Regions from separate parts of the Dorea sp. YH-dor226 genome, predicted to be linked through region 1. Evidence: predicted binding sites of a transcription regulator. Region 1 holds the regulator's gene; each other region holds the start of a gene.
What was found. Region 1 encodes HrcA, which represses chaperone genes, less so after heat shock. Its sites were predicted from a motif close to TGTTAGCACTCNNNNNNNNNGAGTGCTAACA; they were not measured.
Positions count from the first base shown of each region.

Region 1 (6,011 bases):
CATCAAAGGCTTCTTTTACCTTATCCATAAATCCTTTTTTCTTTTTTCCGCCCTTGGAATCGCTCTCGACTTCTCCCAGAGAATTGCCGCATAATTCATCGAATCTGCGAAGTGCTTCTTTCGCTTCGTGACTTAAGTGCTCCGGTGTCTGGATCACAAGTGTTACATAATGATCCCCGCGAATCTGAGAATTCCTTACAGAAGGAACACCTTTTCCTTTTAAACGTACTTTGGTGTCTGTCTTCGTTCCGGGCTTCACAGTATAGATCACTTCTCCGTCTACCGTCTTGATCCGGATGTCCGCACCAAGAGCTGCCTGTGCAAATGTAATCGGTACAGTAGAAAAGATATGCATATCCTGACGCTGGAAGATCGGGTGTCTGGATACACTAACTTCTACCAGCAGATCACCTCTCGGTCCACCATTGACGCCTGGTTCCCCTTTTTCACGGATGCGTACGCTCTGACCATTATCAATACCTGCCGGAATCGATACAGAGATCTTCTTTTTATTGGCCACATATCCGGTTCCGCCACAATCCGGACATTTATCACGGATGATCTTACCACTTCCATGACAGTCCGGACAGGTCTGCACGTTCTGCACCGTTCCAAAGAAGGACTGCTGTGTATATACAACCTGGCCCTTTCCACCGCATTTCGGACATGTCTCCGGTGAAGTTCCCGGTTTTGCACCGGTTCCATGACACTTCGGACATTCATCCTTTAATACAACATCCAGTTCCTTTTCACATCCAAATACCGCTTCTTCAAATGTAATTCTGACACTCTTGCGGATATTCATTCCTTTCATAGGTCCCTGACTTGCACGGCCGCTTCTTCTGCCGCCGCCAAACAGGTCGCCAAAGATATCTCCAAAAATATCACTGAAGTCAGCGCCGTTAAAATCAAAGCCGCCAAATCCTCCGGCTCCGCCTGCTCCACCTTCAAATGCCGCATGACCATACTGATCGTACTGGCGGCGCTTATCCGGGTCACTTAAGATTGCATAAGCTTCAGAAGCCTCTTTAAACTTTTTTTCTGCCTCCGCATCGCCCGGATTCATATCCGGATGGTACTTTTTTGCCACCTGCCGGTATGCTTTTTTTAATGTCGCTTCATCAGCATCCCTGCTGACTCCAAGCACTTCATAGTAATCTCTTTTTGCTTCTGCCATCGTTGTTCCTCTCTTTCAAAAGAAAGCCTTATACAAGGAAGTTCCGCGCGACCAGGATCGGCAACCTCCCCATGGTCCCGCGGAACATCCTCCACACTAATCTGAAATCCGACTCATCTTAGTGTTTTAGACCTCTTTAAAATCTCCGTCTACAACATCATCGCCCTGGAATCCTTCCGGTGCCGGGCCTGCTCCTGCATTAGCTCCTGCACCCGCATCCGGTCCAGCCTGATATGCTGCGCCAGCCTGCTCATACATCTTGGTAAACAGTTTCTGTGCGCTCTCTGTCAGTTTTTCTTTTCCAGCCTTAATCTCAGCGATCTCAGAATCTGACATATTATCCATATTTACTTTTTCAAGTAATTCTTTTAATGCTTTGCAATCAGCTTCTACAGCAGCCTTATCAGCGCCGTCAAGCTTATCTCCTACTTCCTGCAGAGCCTTTTCTGTCTGGAATACCATAGCATCTGCTTCGTTCTTTGCATCGATTCCTTCTTTACGTTTCTTATCCTGAGCCTCAAATGCTGCAGCCTCTTTTACAGCCTTATCGATCTCTTCATCAGACATGTTGGATCCTGCAGTGATCGTGATATGCTGCTCTTTTCCGGTTCCGAGATCTTTTGCAGATACATTTACGATACCATTTGCATCGATATCAAATGTAACTTCGATCTGTGGGATTCCACGTGGAGCCGGTGCGATTCCGTCCAGTCGGAACTGTCCCAGAGACTTGTTATCTCTTGCGAACTGTCTCTCACCCTGTACAACATTGATATCTACGGCTGTCTGATTGTCAGCTGCTGTAGAGAAGATCTGGCTCTTCTTTGTCGGGATTGTTGTATTTCTCTCGATCAGTCTTGTTGCAACACCACCCATTGTCTCGATAGACAGTGACAGCGGAGTAACATCCAGAAGAAGGATATCGCCTGCGCCTGTATCGCCGGCAAGCTTACCACCCTGAACGGATGCACCAAGTGCAACACACTCATCCGGGTTCAGAGATTTGCTTGGCTCTTTACCAGTCAGACGTTTTACTTCTTCCTGTACAGCCGGAATACGTGTGGAACCACCAACCAGAAGTACCTGGCCAAGTTCGGAAGCTGAGATACCTGCATCAGACAGTGCTCTCTGCACCGGCTCAGATGTCTTCATTACAAGATCATGTGTCAGTTCATCGAATTTTGCTCTTGTGAGGTTCATATCAAAGTGCTTCGGACCTTCTGCTGTAGCTGTGATGAACGGCAGGTTGATGTTGGTTGTTGTTGCAGAAGACAGCTCTTTCTTAGCCTTCTCTGCTGCTTCTTTTAATCTCTGAAGTGCCATCTTATCTGTAGATAAGTCTACACCTTCCTGTTTCTTGAATTCAGCGATCATGTAGTCTGTAATCTTCTGGTCAAAATCATCTCCACCAAGTCTGTTGTTACCTGCGGTAGACAATACTTCGATAACACCGTCACCGATCTCAATGACAGATACGTCAAATGTACCTCCACCTAAGTCATATACCATGATCTTCTGCTCTTTCTCATTGTCAAGACCATAAGCAAGAGCTGCAGCTGTAGGCTCGTTGATGATACGTTTTACATCAAGACCTGCAATCTTACCTGCATCCTTTGTTGCCTGACGCTGAGCATCGTTAAAGTAAGCCGGAACTGTGATAACAGCCTCTGTTACTTTTTCTCCCAGATATCCTTCTGCATCTGCTTTCAGTTTCTGAAGGATCATTGCAGAAATCTCCTGTGGAGAATATTTCTTGTCATCAATTGTTACTCTGTAATCAGAACCCATCTCTCTCTTGATAGAAGAGATTGTTCTCTCTGCATTTGTAACTGCCTGACGTTTTGCAGGTTCACCTACGAGACGTTCTCCTGTCTTTGTAAATGCTACAACGGATGGAGTTGTTCTTGCGCCTTCTGTATTGGCAATCACGGTCGGCTGTCCACCTTCCATAACTGCTACACAACTGTTTGTCGTTCCTAAGTCAATACCAATAATTTTTCCCATGATAAATATCCTCCTGATTTCATTTATTTTGCCATCTGCTTATTCTTACCAAGCTGCTTTTGTTAATTTGCTACTTTTACCATACTGTGTCTCACTACAGAGTCACGGTACATATATCCCTTCTGGAACTCTTCAGCGACGATGTTCTCGCCCAGGTTCTCATCCTCCACATGCATGACCGCATTATGGAAATTCGGGTCAAACGGCTGTCCTACCGCTTCGATAGGTTTCACCTCGATTCCTTCCAGAGTGGTAATCAGTTGTTTGTAGATCTTTTCCATTCCCTGGACAAATGGATCTTCTTTTTCTTCTTCTTTGACTGCTCCCAATCCTCTTTCGAAATTGTCAATCACCGGAAGAATCTTTTCTATGATATCTTTCGCACCTACTTCGTACATCTGAGACTTTTCCTTCTCCGTACGTTTGCGGAAGTTATCAAACTCTGCCATCGAACGAGCAAGCCTGTCTGTCAGCTCTTCTATCTTCTCGTCCTTTTTATCTTTTTTCTTTTTACCAAACAGCTTTTTGCCGGATTTCCCGGTTTCTGTTGCTTCTTCAGAATCTTCTTCTTTGTCTTCTGCTTCTTCTTCTGTGGTCTCTTCCTCGCCTGCCGCCTCTTCTTCGCTGTCAGCTTCCGCTTCGACTTCATTCTCTTCCGTCTCTGCTTCCTCTTTCGCTTCTTCCTGCTGGCCTGCTGCTTTCTTTGCTTCCTCCACAGCTTCCTTTACCATCTCTTCCTGGCTTTTTTCCTGATTATTTTCCAAGGGTTATTCCACCTTTCTATTCATTCTTATGAAACATCTGATCCAGTTCATTTTGCAGACGCTTCATAGACTTTAACACATGCTCATAATCCATTCGCTTCGGTCCGATAATACCTATCGTTCCCTTCATTCCGTCTCCCAATTCATAGGTCGCGGTAACTACGCTGCAGTCTTTCATATTCTGTACCGGCGTCTCATCTCCGATGTATACCTGAATTCCGGTATTCTCATCCTGCGACAATGTCCGGGTCACCAGCTCAGTCAGCTGCTGCTTTTCCTCAAATGCACTGATGATCTCCTGTGCGCTCTGCTTGTCACTCAGTTCCGGATATTTGAAGATGTTCGTTGCTCCGCTGGTATAGATCTGCATCTCTTCATCAATCTGAATTGCATCTGCAACTGCATCCAGTACATTGCCGATCACCTGACTGTGTATACCGGCCTGTTCCTTCAGCCTTGCAATCAGTCCCAGATTGATCTCTTCGATGGACATGCCATTTAATGTTGTGTTCAAAAGCATATTCAGTTTTAACAGATTCTCGTTGCTGATTGGTTCCTCGATATCGATGATCTTATTCTTGATCACGTTACCGCCAAGAACAATAACTGCGATGATCTGCTCATCATCGACCATGGACAGCTGAATGAACTTGATCCGGTTGGCACTGTTTCTTGGTGTGGAAACCATCGTTGCATAATTGGTGCTGTTGGCAAGCACCTTTGCCGCCTGCTTCAGAAGCTGTTCCATCTTGTCTGCCTTTTCCAGCATCTGCTCCTGCATCTCATTCAACTCATGCTCTTTTTCTTCCATCAGCATATCTACATAGAGTCTGTAGCCTTTGTCCGAAGGGATACGTCCTGCTGACGTATGAGGCTGGATGATATATCCCATCTCTTCCAGATCCGCCATCTCATTACGAATGGTAGCAGAACTGAGATTCAGATCCGTATATTTGGAAATCGTTCTCGATCCAACCGGTTCTCCTGTCTCCAGATAATTCTGAATGATCGCATGAAGAATCTTCAGCTTCCGGTCGCTGAGCCCATCTGTCAATATCATCTGTTCCTCCTCCTTTCGGTTTTCCTCTGTTAGCACTCTGTAATTTTGAGTGCTAACATCTTTCGAATATTAAGATAGCACTCCATTTTACGTTTGTCAACACTGTTTATACTTTTTTTACAAAACAATTTTATACCTAAAATGGGAGCAGAAAATAAGGAATTGTCAGTGATACAGGCTATACTCCTTTCCATCCCATTTCTAGTCGATTTCAAATACCATCTCAAATTTCCAAAATCAATCTATACATGCATATAACCAATCTCTACATGCTAATAATTTTAGGGAAATCCATCAAGAAATCTCATTTCAAATCTGTACATGTAAATAATTCTGGGAAAATCCATCAAGAAATCTAATTTCATATCTGTACATGCAAATAATTCTGGGAAAATCCATCAAGAAATCTAATTTCTAGTATATGCATGAAAAAGCTTTAAAAAATTACCATCAAAATATCCAATATCAATTTCTTGATTGAAAAGGACGCAAAAACATACCATCAGGACGTCGAATATCACATCTATGATGGTATAGGTATACCACTATGATGGTATAGGTATATCTCTCTGCCATTGCCATCATGAACTCCCATGACAAGTACATATAATGAAAACAAATGTATCAGAAACGTTCGCCGACAGGTGCACAAAAAAATAAGAGATTGTCCTGCGACAATCCCTTATGCATAGCTTGCTTCTCTTAGCTGAGTTCGATCTTTTCAGCCTCTTCCGGTTTAAAATCGTTTCTGAGATCATAGATATTATGTCCAGTAGATTCGCTCAGTACTCTTCCCTCTAATGAATAGCAGCGGATGAATCTCTTGTTATCTACGGTTGACCAGTGCTCTACATCCCATGTAAGATATCCGTCTTCATCGGTTTTCTTTTCCTTCAGATACAGATCCACCTGACGACCATTCTTCATGATCTGAATCAGACCATCTGTTCCTGCTACTTCTACTTCTTCTTTTTTTACTGTGTCATAAATCTTCATTTTGTTTCCT
Region 1 is NZ_JBDOHS010000005.1:146,061-152,071, forward strand. Features, by position in the region: gene dnaJ (molecular chaperone DnaJ) at 1-1,177, opposite strand, end outside; gene dnaK (molecular chaperone DnaK) at 1,304-3,181, opposite strand; gene grpE (nucleotide exchange factor GrpE) at 3,244-3,945, opposite strand; gene hrcA (heat-inducible transcriptional repressor HrcA) at 3,962-5,005, opposite strand; gene ABE547_RS06410 (hypothetical protein) at 5,708-6,001, opposite strand.

Region 2 (6,011 bases), on a different contig from region 1:
CAATCTGTTTTTTATCTCTTCATAATTCAACTCGGACGAACATACTTTTGAAACACAGGTATGAAGATCAACAGATAATCCCTGAACAATCTGATCCACAACAGCATTTTCTGTTTCCAAAGAAATCATTTTCTGTTTAATATCATCTTCCGTTAGAAGATCGTCCGCCACAATAATTCCGATTGCTCTGGCAAGCCTTGGCTTTCCTTTAGGAATTGCCCCCGGAGTAAAAGGAAGTTTTCGTCCAAAGATTCTGACTTCCTGTTTAGGATAAAACAGCATTTTGACAGCGATATAATTAGTACAGTATCCAATCAATGCCCCTATAATGGGTCCTGCCAGTTTTTCTAACATTTTTCTTTTTCCTCCATAACACTCATATAAGCCGGACGGATAATCTTATCTGTGCAGATCAGTTCTTCCATACGATGCGCACTCCACCCGACTACCCTCGCTACTGCAAAAATCGCAGTATATAATTCACGTGGAATGCCTAGCATGTCATATACAAATCCGCTGTAAAAGTCCACATTCGGGCTCACTCGTTTTATAGTATTTCTGTTTTCTGCAATCAGTTTAGGTGCAATCACTTCAACATTCTCATAGAGCTGGAGATCGCTCTCCCGGCCTTTCTCTCTTGCCAGCGCTTCCACATATTTTTTAAATACTCTTTCTCTTGGATCCGACAATGTATACACCGCATGTCCCATTCCGTAAATCAACCCTTTTTTGTCAAATACCTGTTTGTCAATTATCTTCATAAGATATGCTGATATTTCTTCTTTATCAGAAAAATCCTTTACATTTTCCCGTATATTATCCATCATCTCCACAACTTTTATGTTTGCGCCGCCATGCTTCGGTCCCTTCAAAGATGACATAGCGGCAGCAATTGTTGAATATGTATCTGAACCGGAAGAGGTCACCACTCTGGTTGTAAAAGTAGAATTATTTCCGCCGCCATGTTCCATATGAAGAATCAATGAAGTATCCAGAACTTTCGCTTCAACCGGTGTGTATTTCTGATCATGCCTGAGCATCATTAGAAGATTCTCAGCTGTAGACAGTTTCGGATCCGGATTATGGATATACATACTCTGGTTTTTTTCGTAATGATTATAGGCATGATATGCATATACAGCAAGGAGTGGAAATTCACTAATCAGTTGGATGCACTGCCGCAACGAATTACTGACGCTGATGTCTTTTGCCTTTTTATCATAAGCAGCCAGTGTCAGAATACTTCTTGTCATTGAATTCATAATATCCTCAGATGGTGCCTTCATAATAACATCTCTGGTAAAGTTCGTTGGAAGCGTTCTGCATGTGCCAATCACTTCCCGGAACTTTTTTTCTTCATCTTCTGAAGGCAATTCCCCCATCAACAGAAGATAAGCGATCTTTTCAAAACCAAGCTGTTCTTCTCCAAGATTGCCAATCAATTTTTCTACCTTATATCCACGATACCACAATTCCCCGTCACAAGGTACTTTTTCTCCATCTTTCACACATGATGATACAATACGGGAAATCTTAGTCAAACCGGTAAGCACACCTTTTCCATTTTCATCCCGCAGCCCCCGGTTAACACCAAACTCTTCATACAATCTAGGATCAATATGATCATTTTTCCGGCAGATAGCTTCATTCTGCACAGCATAATCATTCATCCGCTTCATCAGCTCTCCCATACGAATCGACCTCTCCCATCCCTTTTATTTCGCTGCACATCAGGTTATCCAGTTGTTTCATCATTTTTAATAACATGATCAAATTATCTTTTCCGAATTTGTTGATCACTTTTCCATAACATTCTCTCAGAATCATTTCCTGACCCTTAAACAGTTTCTGTCCCGTTTCTGTAACAGTCACATATGTTCCTTCACTTCCGCTTCCTTCATAAGACCACAGTACCAGTCCACGATCTTTCAGCTTTTCTACCATTTTTGATGTCTGCCGTATTGTCAGCTGCATCTTTTCTGATAAATCCTTTAAATACGTTCTCCCATTATTATTCGGAGAATTTTCTCTCTCAGATTCTATAGTATACAAAGCAATATACTCCTGAAGAGTCATTTTACGAAACAGTTCCTGTATTTTTCCTTTGTTCATCAGATACCGACGATAGGTTAATTCATTTGTAAACTTTCTGATTTCATTTGCATTCAATATTTCTCTCTGCTCTGGCATCTTCAACCGCTCCTCTCTTTTTATTTACATCAATACATGTTATTTTCTTATTTAATCCCCAATTTCTGCCTGAATTTTAATGGCAAAATCAACCGCATTTTCCAGATCTTCTTCATCCGGATGGGTATTTCCCAGTCGAAACATCTGCTGCATCTCTTTTTCTTTACTTGGCATCTGGCTGATCATAATTTTCCTTCTATCTGACTCCACATTCCCCTGACAGAGAAACATTCCCAGATACTCTCCCTCATCCGGGTACCAGACTTCAAGATTTTTTTCAAGCTTTTCTTTATATTGTTCTGTCGGCACATAACCGCAGGTAACGAACACTGCATATTTTCCGCCTGTAATCTGCTCAAATACATCTGAGATATCCATGCTGCAGGAATAACCATGAATTCCAAACCCGATCAGATAGACATCCGCCGCAGGTATATCCTGCTCTGTATCAATATCTACAATTGTTTTATCCTCTGTATTTAAAGCACCATAGATCTTTTCTGCTATTAAACGTGTATTGCCACTTTTTGACTGATATATAACTGCATATTTCATAATGGACCTCATTTCACATAAAAACAGAAGCGAACAAAAAGAGGAGATGTACCAGCCATCTCCCCATTTTGTTGCTCGCCAATGATTTGATTTTACCTGTTCTCTTTAATACATTTCCGGCTGTGGCTGCGGCGCAGGTGTATTTTCCTTAATGTCCGCTACCGCAGCTTCTGTAGTAAGAAGTGTAGCTGCCACACTTACCGCATTCATTAATGCATTCTTTGTTACCTTCACCGGATCAATAATACCCTGTTTCATCATATCCACAAAGGTTTCTGAGGCTGCATCAAATCCCATGCCAGGCTCACTCTTCTTTACCTTGTCTACGATAACCGGGCCTTCCAGACCTGCATTTTCCACAATCGTATACAGTGGTGCTTCCAGTGCCTTTGCTACGATTCTGGCTCCGGTCTTCTCATCACCCTCCAGGGCTGCTAACAGTTCCTCTACCTTTTTCTGTGCATGGATATATGCAGATCCGCCACCGCAGATAATGCCTTCCGATACGGCTGCTTTTGTTGCGTTCATGGCATCTTCCATGCGGTATTTAGCTTCTTTCATTTCTGTTTCTGTTGCCGCGCCGACACGGATCACTGCAACGCCTCCGCCCATCTTCGCGATACGGTCCATGAGTTTATCTTTATCAAAATCGGATGTTGTTTCAGCCATCTGTCTCTTCAGGCTGGCGATGCGTGCATCAATGTCTTCCTTGTTCCCGGCACCGTCTACGATCGTGGTATTTTCCTTTGTAACCTTTACAGATTTTGCACGGCCAAGCATATCCATCGTGGTATCTTTAAGTTCAAGGCCAAGATCTTCCATGATCACCTGACCGCCGGTAAGTGTTGCGATATCTTCAAGCATTGCCTTTCTGCTGTCACCATATCCCGGTGCCTTTACAGCAACGACCTTCAGGGTACCTCTCAGTCTGTTGACAATCAATGTGGTAAGTGCCTCTCCCTCCACATCTTCTGCAATGATGAGGAGTTCTTTCCTCTCTCTCATCACATTTTCCAAAATGGGAAGGATGTCCTGGATATTTGAAATCTTCTTATCAGTCATGAGGATATAAGGATCCTCCATGTTGGCGATCATTTTTTCTTTATCATCACACATGTATCCGGAAAGATATCCATTATCGAACTGCATACCTTCGACTACGTCGATCTCCGTCTTCATGGTCTTTGATTCTTCAATCGTAATAACGCCGTTCTCTCCGACTTTTTCCATTGCATCGGCAATCATCTCACCGACTTCTTCATTACCGGAAGAGATTGCAGCTACTTTTGCAATATGATCCTTCCCAGTAACAGGATGGCTCATTTCTTCAATTGCCTGTACAGCCACATCTGCTGCCTTCTTCATTCCTTTTCTTAAAACAATGGCATTTGCCCCTGCTGCGATATTTTTCATTCCTTCTTTTACAAGTGCCTGTGCCAGAACTGTAGCTGTTGTTGTTCCATCTCCTGCAATGTCGTTTGTCTTGGTAGCCACCTCTTTTACAAGCTGTGCGCCCATATTTTCAAAACGATCTTCCAGTTCGATCTCTTTTGCAATGGTCACACCATCGTTTGTAATTAATGGTGCACCGTAAGATTTATCCAGTACAACATTTCTTCCTTTTGGCCCCAATGTTACCTTTACTGTATCTGCCAGTCTGTCTACACCGGCCTCCATCTTTTTTCGAACATCAATATCAAAACTAATCTCTTTTGCCATGATAATTTCCTTCTTTCAACACTTTCTATTTCTCTACAATTGCCAGAATATCGTCCTGACTTACAATTTTATATTCTTCGTCGCCAATTTTTACTTCTGTTCCGCCATATTCGGAAAGAATGACTTTATCTCCTTCTTTTACCTGCATGGGAACTTTCTGTCCGTCTTTACATTTTCCCGGACCAACTGCGATTACTACAGCTTCCTGCGATTTTTCTTTTGCGCTGTCTGGCAGAATGATTCCTGATTCTGTCTTTTCTTCAACATCCTGATACTGAAGAACTACTTTGTCACCCAATGGTTTTAATTTCATATGAATAACCTGCCTTTCTTTTGTTAGCACTCTTGCTTGTTGAGTGCCATCGTGTTTCGCAAAAAATATGTTTCTCGCGAAACATGTTTTATTTTTAAATTATTTATTTTTAAAGTATTATATCATCTGTATTTCTCTTGTCAATAGGTTTCCAAAATAATTTAAAAAAGATGCGAAGCACCTTAACCATTACTTTGCATCTTTTGATCATCTAAATTAATTCATTTATATTTTTCCTGATTTTTTCCGATACTTCCCGAAAAACCTTCAATTCTTCTTCCGACACACCTTTTAAAATCATCCCGTTCATTGCTTCCCTTCTCTTCGTCATTTCTGTTACCAGATCCTTCGCATAATCAGATATTTCATAATGAATATATCTTCTATCATTCTTATCCGGTATCGCAATAAGATAATTTCTCCTGCAGAGACTGTCAACTGCCTGCGAAATATGTCCACGGTTCATCATCAACTGATGGTGGATATCCGTAGAGGTATTATGTGTTCCGCATTTTGACAGGAAATATAATATCTCCAGTTCTGCTCTTTTCATATCATATTTTTCTCGTAATTCAACGCTCTGTTCCTCTAACAGCTTTTTAAACTGTCCTCCCTGCAATATGATATCAATTTGTGTATCCATTTAGTTCAGCTTCTTTCAATGTTTTTTTCATTCTATCACAAGTTTAATAATTCGTCACCATTTAATTTTAAACGACTTTTTTGTTTCCTCTTAATTAATGATTAACATCTGGAATCTATTCCGCTGAATCTAATATCAGTAATTATTTTATTTCGCAAAGTTCACAAAATCTTCACACAATTATTAGCACTCTCTATTGACGAGTGCTAATTCATATGTTATATTACGCATAGAACAAAGAAAGAGAATATGATTTTTCTTCCTGATATTCATAAATCAACACTTCGGGTTTCTCCGATAGTGCAAACTTTAGTTTATGTCATGAAAGGAGATATGACTTATGTTAATGCCTAGTATTTTTGGAGAAAATTTATTTGATGATTTTATGGATGATTTTGCTTTTCCGGACATCGATAAAAAATTGTATGGAAAACATGCTCCCCATATCATGAAGACTGATGTGAAGGAAAAAGACAACGCTTACGAAGTGGCAATTGATCTTCCTGGATTTAAGAAAGACGAGATTCAGATCCAGCTTGAAAACGGTTATGTAACTGTAAGTGCAGCAAAAGGTCTGGATAAAGATGAAAA
Region 2 is NZ_JBDOHS010000026.1:6,682-12,692, reverse strand. Features, by position in the region: gene ABE547_RS14100 (DUF445 family protein) at 1-354, opposite strand, end outside; gene ABE547_RS14095 (citrate/2-methylcitrate synthase) at 348-1,691, opposite strand; gene ABE547_RS14090 (MarR family winged helix-turn-helix transcriptional regulator) at 1,663-2,190, opposite strand; gene ABE547_RS14085 (flavodoxin family protein) at 2,242-2,745, opposite strand; gene groL (chaperonin GroEL) at 2,851-4,464, opposite strand; gene ABE547_RS14075 (co-chaperone GroES) at 4,490-4,777, opposite strand; gene ABE547_RS14070 (MarR family winged helix-turn-helix transcriptional regulator) at 4,989-5,420, opposite strand; gene ABE547_RS14065 (Hsp20/alpha crystallin family protein) at 5,761-6,011, shown strand, end outside.
Region 2: the regulator HrcA is predicted to act here: its motif matches at 4,799-4,829, upstream of ABE547_RS14075 (co-chaperone GroES).

Region 3 (6,011 bases), on a different contig from region 1:
GCATTAGTTTCACCATGTATTCCGGCAGAAGAAGCATATGTCAGAGAATGGTATGAGAAGAATCCGGGCAGAGAAAATCCTTATCCGATTTTGCAGAAGATTTTTTCTGAGAGGGGTGAGCCGGTGAGGTCTAAGTCGGAAAAGATTCTTGCAGACTTATTTTACCGAAATCAGATTCCTTATGTCTATGAGCCGAAAGTATGGATGCAGGACGGTAGGATTGTATATCCGGACTTCCTGCTGTTGAATGTCAGAACCCGTAAGGCATACGTGTATGAACATTTTGGCATGATGGATAGTCCGGAATATTCCCAAAAAGCAAGTGAGAAGATCAATTATTATATGGAAAATGGATATCACTACGGAGATAGGTTTCTGTTCTCTATGGAAACAAGTAAGACTCCGTTGAATACAAAAACAGTGGAAAAGATAATTGTAAAATTTCTGATATAATATGAAATAAAAATAGGGTATATGAAAAAAACTGATGGAAGAGAAGTATTGTGAAAAGGGCCCGGTTTCTGATTCGTAACGGAAAAAAGATTGATTGCCAGAAAAGAAAATGGAATTATATATTTGCATGGTGGATGACCATGTATCCAATTCGCAGGTATATATTTTGGATGTGGTTTAAAATCAGAAAAATAAAATTGAGGATTCCTTCCGTGCTTTTTTGGCTGGCTATAGCAAAAGCCGCTGGCGGGCAACAGATAAGGTGTCTGGTGACTACCATCTTATATTTCAAAACGTAATCCATACATGCAAAATTTTGAAGAGAAATCCATCACAAAATCAAATGTAAAGTTTATACATGAAAAATTTGAAGAAAAATACCATCAAGAAATCCAATATCAAGTCTATGCATGAAATTCAAAAAGAAAAATACCATCAAGAAATCCAATAACGAATCTATACATGAAAAGCCCCGGAAAAAATACCATCAAATATACGGAGGTTGATATATATGCTTGAACACAATCAATTTAAAGAATATTTAGTCAGGGAAATTGATGAATTGCAGGAAACCCAGAAGCAGCTGAAGGCTCGGTTGGCTGATGCACCGGAGGGAACGCTGAATCTTTTTCCAAAAAAAAGGGTGCCGCAAACCATCTCAAAATCAGATGGTTGCGTCCCCTTTCCTAAAGAGAATCTGGTGCAGAGGATAACTTTGAAGAGCTATCCATGCTATTATTCAATGGTGATCATTTTAGGCTGATCTTCCGGCTTTTTGATCTCTTTCGGGAACTGCAGGCACAGGACACCGTCTTTAAATGCTGCCTTGATATCCTCCTGAGACAGTTCTTCTCCTACATAGAAGCTGCGGTTGCAGGTTCCGGTGTAGCGTTCTTTGTGGATGCATTTGCCTCTGGCTTCTTTTTCTTCCTTGGTCTCATTCTTGTGAGCTGTAATGGTAAGATATCCATCTTTGAGATCCGCTTTGATCTCTTCTTTTGCATATCCCGGAAGTTCCATCTCGATGATGTAATTGCCGTCTTTTTCATGGATATCGGTTTTCATTACCTGAACGGATGTGTTGTCATACCGACGGGTGAAGAATGGGTCATCGAACATCTCATCAAATAAATTATTAAATCCTCTGTTTGTAAGTAACATAAGTCATTCCTCCTTAAAATGTATCTGAATGTTTTAGTTGTTTTATTTGCTATAGTTATTATATAACATATATTGTTAGCACTGTCAATAGGTGAGTGCTAATTTTTTGAATAAATATGAGTGCTAATTTTTTTGATAAAAAAACAGAGGAAAATAAAGAAGAAAAATATGATATAATATGGAAGAGGTGATGAAGTAATTATGAATATCCGGGATTTGAAAGTATTTATAGTAGTAGCCGAGACACGCCATCTTACAAAAGCATCAAAACTTCTTTATATGACTCCGCAGGGAATCAGCAGAGTGATAAAGAATATGGAAAGCGAATGCGACTGTACGCTGTTTCTGAGAACCGGAAGCGGAATGGAACTATCGGAATGTGGAAAGCGTTTTCTGGAATATGCGAAAACCGAACTTGAGGAATATCATAACATGAGAAATGATATTCTGCGAATCAGACAGCAGGAGCATGGTGTGGTTGATCTGCTCTCTGCTTTTGGCATTCTTCGTCTTGTCACACCGGAATGCCTGCTGGATTTCAAAAGTAAATATCCGGAGATTGAGCTCCATTACAGAGAATGTCCGGACCTGCAGATCGAACGCTGGTTTCAGACAGGAGAGGGAAATGTGATGTTTACTCTGGCTCCGTGTGATGAAGAGCTGTATGAAGTGCTGGAACTGGAATCGTTTCCGGTCAAGCTTCTGGTCAATAAAAAACATCCCCTCAGTAGCAGAAGCTCTGTTACCATACAGGATCTGAAAGATGAACCATTATATATAGAAAGCCGGGAATTCAAGATTCATCATCTGATCGTTGATAAATGCCGCGAAGCCGGATTTGAACCGAATATCATGTTTGAGGCAAGCGGATTCAGTCTGTGCCACAAGATGGTCAGAGAAAATAAAGGGATCTCTGTTACGGTGGATTTTGTGTCGGATGATATGGGACATGATGATCTGGTGCTGATTCCGTTTTCAGACGGCATCTATGAATGGAAGATCTGTATGGTGACAAGAAAAAATGAATCGATAGGAAATGGTGTTGACATCTTTCAGAAACATGTAAAAAGCTGGATGGACAGAATTAATACAGGATCTATCACCAGATAATTGACAGATGGTAACAAAGTGTTGATAAGGCTCTGAAAATTTTACTTTTTCTACAAAAAAAGAAAAATTTTCAGAGCCGTTTTTTGTATTTATTTATAATTATAGTATATTTGAATATGTTTATAGATAATACTGATAAAGAAAAAGAAAGAAACTATGATAAAATATAAACAAATATATTGTAAGATCAGGAGGAAAAATGATGAATATTGGAGTAACAGAAATCAGCCCAAGAGCGGTACAGCAGGTGGCAGAGAAAAAATTTAAGGATGGTTATTATTGTTGTGAAGCACTGATCAGTGCAATTCGTGATGAATTTAAGCTTGATGTGCCGGAAGAGGTTATTGCAATGGCATCCGGTATGGCGGTAGGTGCAGGAAAGTCCGGATGTGTCTGTGGTGCATTTAACGGAGGAATTCTCGCATTGGGAATGTTTTTTGGAAGAACAGAGCAGGATGGTCCTACGAATCCGAAGAGTGTGAAATGTATGGAGCTGACCAAAGAACTTCACGACTGGTTCAAAGTGGCAAATCAGAAAAACGCAATCTGCTGCAGAGTTCTTACGAAGGAATTTGATAAAGGACGTGGAGAGCATAAAGAACAGTGCATTTTCTTCACAGGATTGTGTACATGGAAAGTGGCTCAGATTGTCTGTCGTGAACTGGGAATCAAAAATCTTGATGAGATCGATGAACCGGCACCGAGACGGGCGATTGCAGAGATCTGATCAGGGTTGTTGTGACAATTTTTATTGAGACAGAAAGGAATTCATCAATATGAAAGACATAATTAAAAAAGTTCCGATCCCTCTTTGTGGTGTTATGCTGGGATTGGCAGCGCTTGGCAATCTGCTGCAGAGCTATGGGGAAGGCATTCGTTCTGTGTGCGGTATTGTAGCGGCGTTCTTACTGATACTGGTATTGCTGAAACTGATCATGTTTCCGCAAATGATCAAAGAAGATATGCAGAATCCGATTATGGCCAGTGTATCCGGAACATTTCCAATGGCACTGATGCTCCTCAGTACTTATGTAAAACCGTTCATTGGACCGGCGGCAATGTATATCTGGTATTTTGCGATTCTTTTACATATCGTACTGATCGTTTATTTTACAGTGAAGTTTATTCTGAAGCTTCAGCTTCCGAAGGTGTTTGCAAGTTATTACATTGTATATGTCGGAATTGCAGTAGCGGCAGTTACGGCACCTGCTTATGAAAAGACCGGAATCGGATCAATCGCTTTCTGGTTTGGTTTTGTAACACTGATTCTTTTGCTTGTGCTTGTGACGATACGCTATGTCAAGTGTCCACAGGTTCCGGAGCCTGCACAGCCGCTGATCTGTATCTATGCGGCGCCTACAAGTCTCTGTATCGCAGGATATGTACAGTCTGTAATGCCAAAGTCAAGAGGATTTCTGCTGGCAATGCTTGCAGTAGCAACGGTTCTTTACCTCTTTTCACTTGTAAAGGCGATTGGATATCTGAAATTAAAATTCTATCCGAGTTATGCTGCATTTACATTCCCGTTTGTAATCAGCGCGATCGCTACGAAGCAGACGATGGCATGTCTGGCCAATATGGGAACACCGATGCCGGTGCTTCAGTACGTTGTACTTGTTGAAACGGTAATCGCAGTTGTATTTGTGGTATATACACTGATCAGATTCCTAGGATTTATATTTGCATCCAATAAATAAAGTACATTAGTAATTGAAAAGAGGGACGGCTGCAGAATGATATATTCCATTCTGCAGCCGTCCCATTATGTATTAACGTTCGTCTATGGCATGAAATTCGCTGTGTGTTCCTACATACTTATAAGCAGGACGAATGATCTTGCTTGCGTTGATCAGTTCTTCCAGACGGTGTGCACTCCATCCCGGCATACGTGCGATTGCAAAAATCGGAGTGAAGAGTTCCTGCGGAATACCCAGCATGGAATATACGAAGCCGCTGTAAAAGTCTACGTTTGCACATACGTTTTTAAAAAGCTTGCGATGTTCCATGATCATCTGTCCGGCCAGTTGTTCTACCAGTTCGTAGAGTGCGAATTCTTCCGTCAGTCCCTTTTCTTCTGCCAGAGCTTTTGCAAATTTTTTCAGAATGACTTCACGTGGGTCGGAAAGCGTGTAAACGGCATGTCCCATACCGTAGATCAGACCGGAATGGTCAAAGGCTTCCTTGTTCAGGATCTTCTGAAGATATGCAGACACTTCTTCTTCGTTGGTCCAGTCGCTGATGTGTGTTTTGATATCGGCAAACATGTTCTGGACTTTCAGGTTGGCACCGCCGTGGCGCGGTCCTTTCAGAGACCCGATCGATGCGGCAGTGGAAGAATATGTATCGGTACCGGAGGAGGTGACAACGTGTGTCGTGAAGGTTGAGTTATTACCGCCGCCGTGTTCTGCATGTAGAATCAGTGCAATATCCAGTACCTTTGCTTCCAGTTCTGTATACTGGCCGTCCGGACGAAGCATCAGAAGGATGTTTTCGGCCATAGACAATCCCTTTTGAGGGTTGCGGATCAGCAAAGTATCATCTTTACGAAAATGCCGGTAAGAATGATAGGAGTAGACCGCGATCAGAGGAAGCTTAGCGATCAGATCCAGGGACTGCCGAAGTACATTGGCAGGTGATATGTTTTCCGGATCAGAGTCATAGGTGTAGAGTGTAAGGATGCAGCGCTGCATGGCATTCATGATGTTTTCGCTGGATGCTTTCATGACAACATCTCTGAGAAAACGTCCGCTCAGTGTCTGCAGTTCGAACATGACATCCAGGAACATGTTCAGTTCTTCCTGATCCGGGAGTTTTCCGAACAGGAGCAGATAGATGGTTTCTTCAAAACCGTACTTTCTTCCACGCAGACCATTTATCAGATCTTTCACGTTAATTCCCTGGTAGTAGAGTTCACCGTCTGCCGGGATCATACGTCCGTTCACAAGGTTGTAGGCACAGACATCAGAGACTTCCGTAAGACCGGTCAGTACACCTTTTCCGGCAGAGTCACGGAGACCACGTTTTACGTCATACTCCAGATAAAGATTCGGATCGATCCGGTGGCTTTTCATAAGTACCTTCTCTAATTGTTCCATATTCACTTTCAGGCTTTCTGTCTGCTGCGATTCGTTTAGATTCATAATGTTGTTTTCCTGCATACTTGTTCCCTCATTTCAAAAATAATAAACGAAAAAACACCTATTACAATACGTCATCGTAATGGTGTTTTTTTAGTGGACCTGGCGGGAGTTGAACCCGCGTCCGAAAGCCCATCCATCGAAGCATCT
Region 3 is NZ_JBDOHS010000002.1:26,364-32,374, reverse strand. Features, by position in the region: gene ABE547_RS01945 (hypothetical protein) at 1-453, shown strand, start outside; gene ABE547_RS01940 (hypothetical protein) at 965-1,216, shown strand; gene ABE547_RS01935 (Hsp20/alpha crystallin family protein) at 1,189-1,614, opposite strand; gene ABE547_RS01930 (LysR family transcriptional regulator) at 1,816-2,724, shown strand; gene ABE547_RS01925 (C-GCAxxG-C-C family protein) at 2,927-3,451, shown strand; gene ABE547_RS01920 (TDT family transporter) at 3,501-4,421, shown strand; gene ABE547_RS01915 (citrate/2-methylcitrate synthase) at 4,494-5,864, opposite strand; RNA gene ssrA (transfer-messenger RNA) at 5,956-6,011, opposite strand, start outside.
Region 3: the regulator HrcA is predicted to act here: its motif matches at 1,688-1,718, upstream of ABE547_RS01935 (Hsp20/alpha crystallin family protein).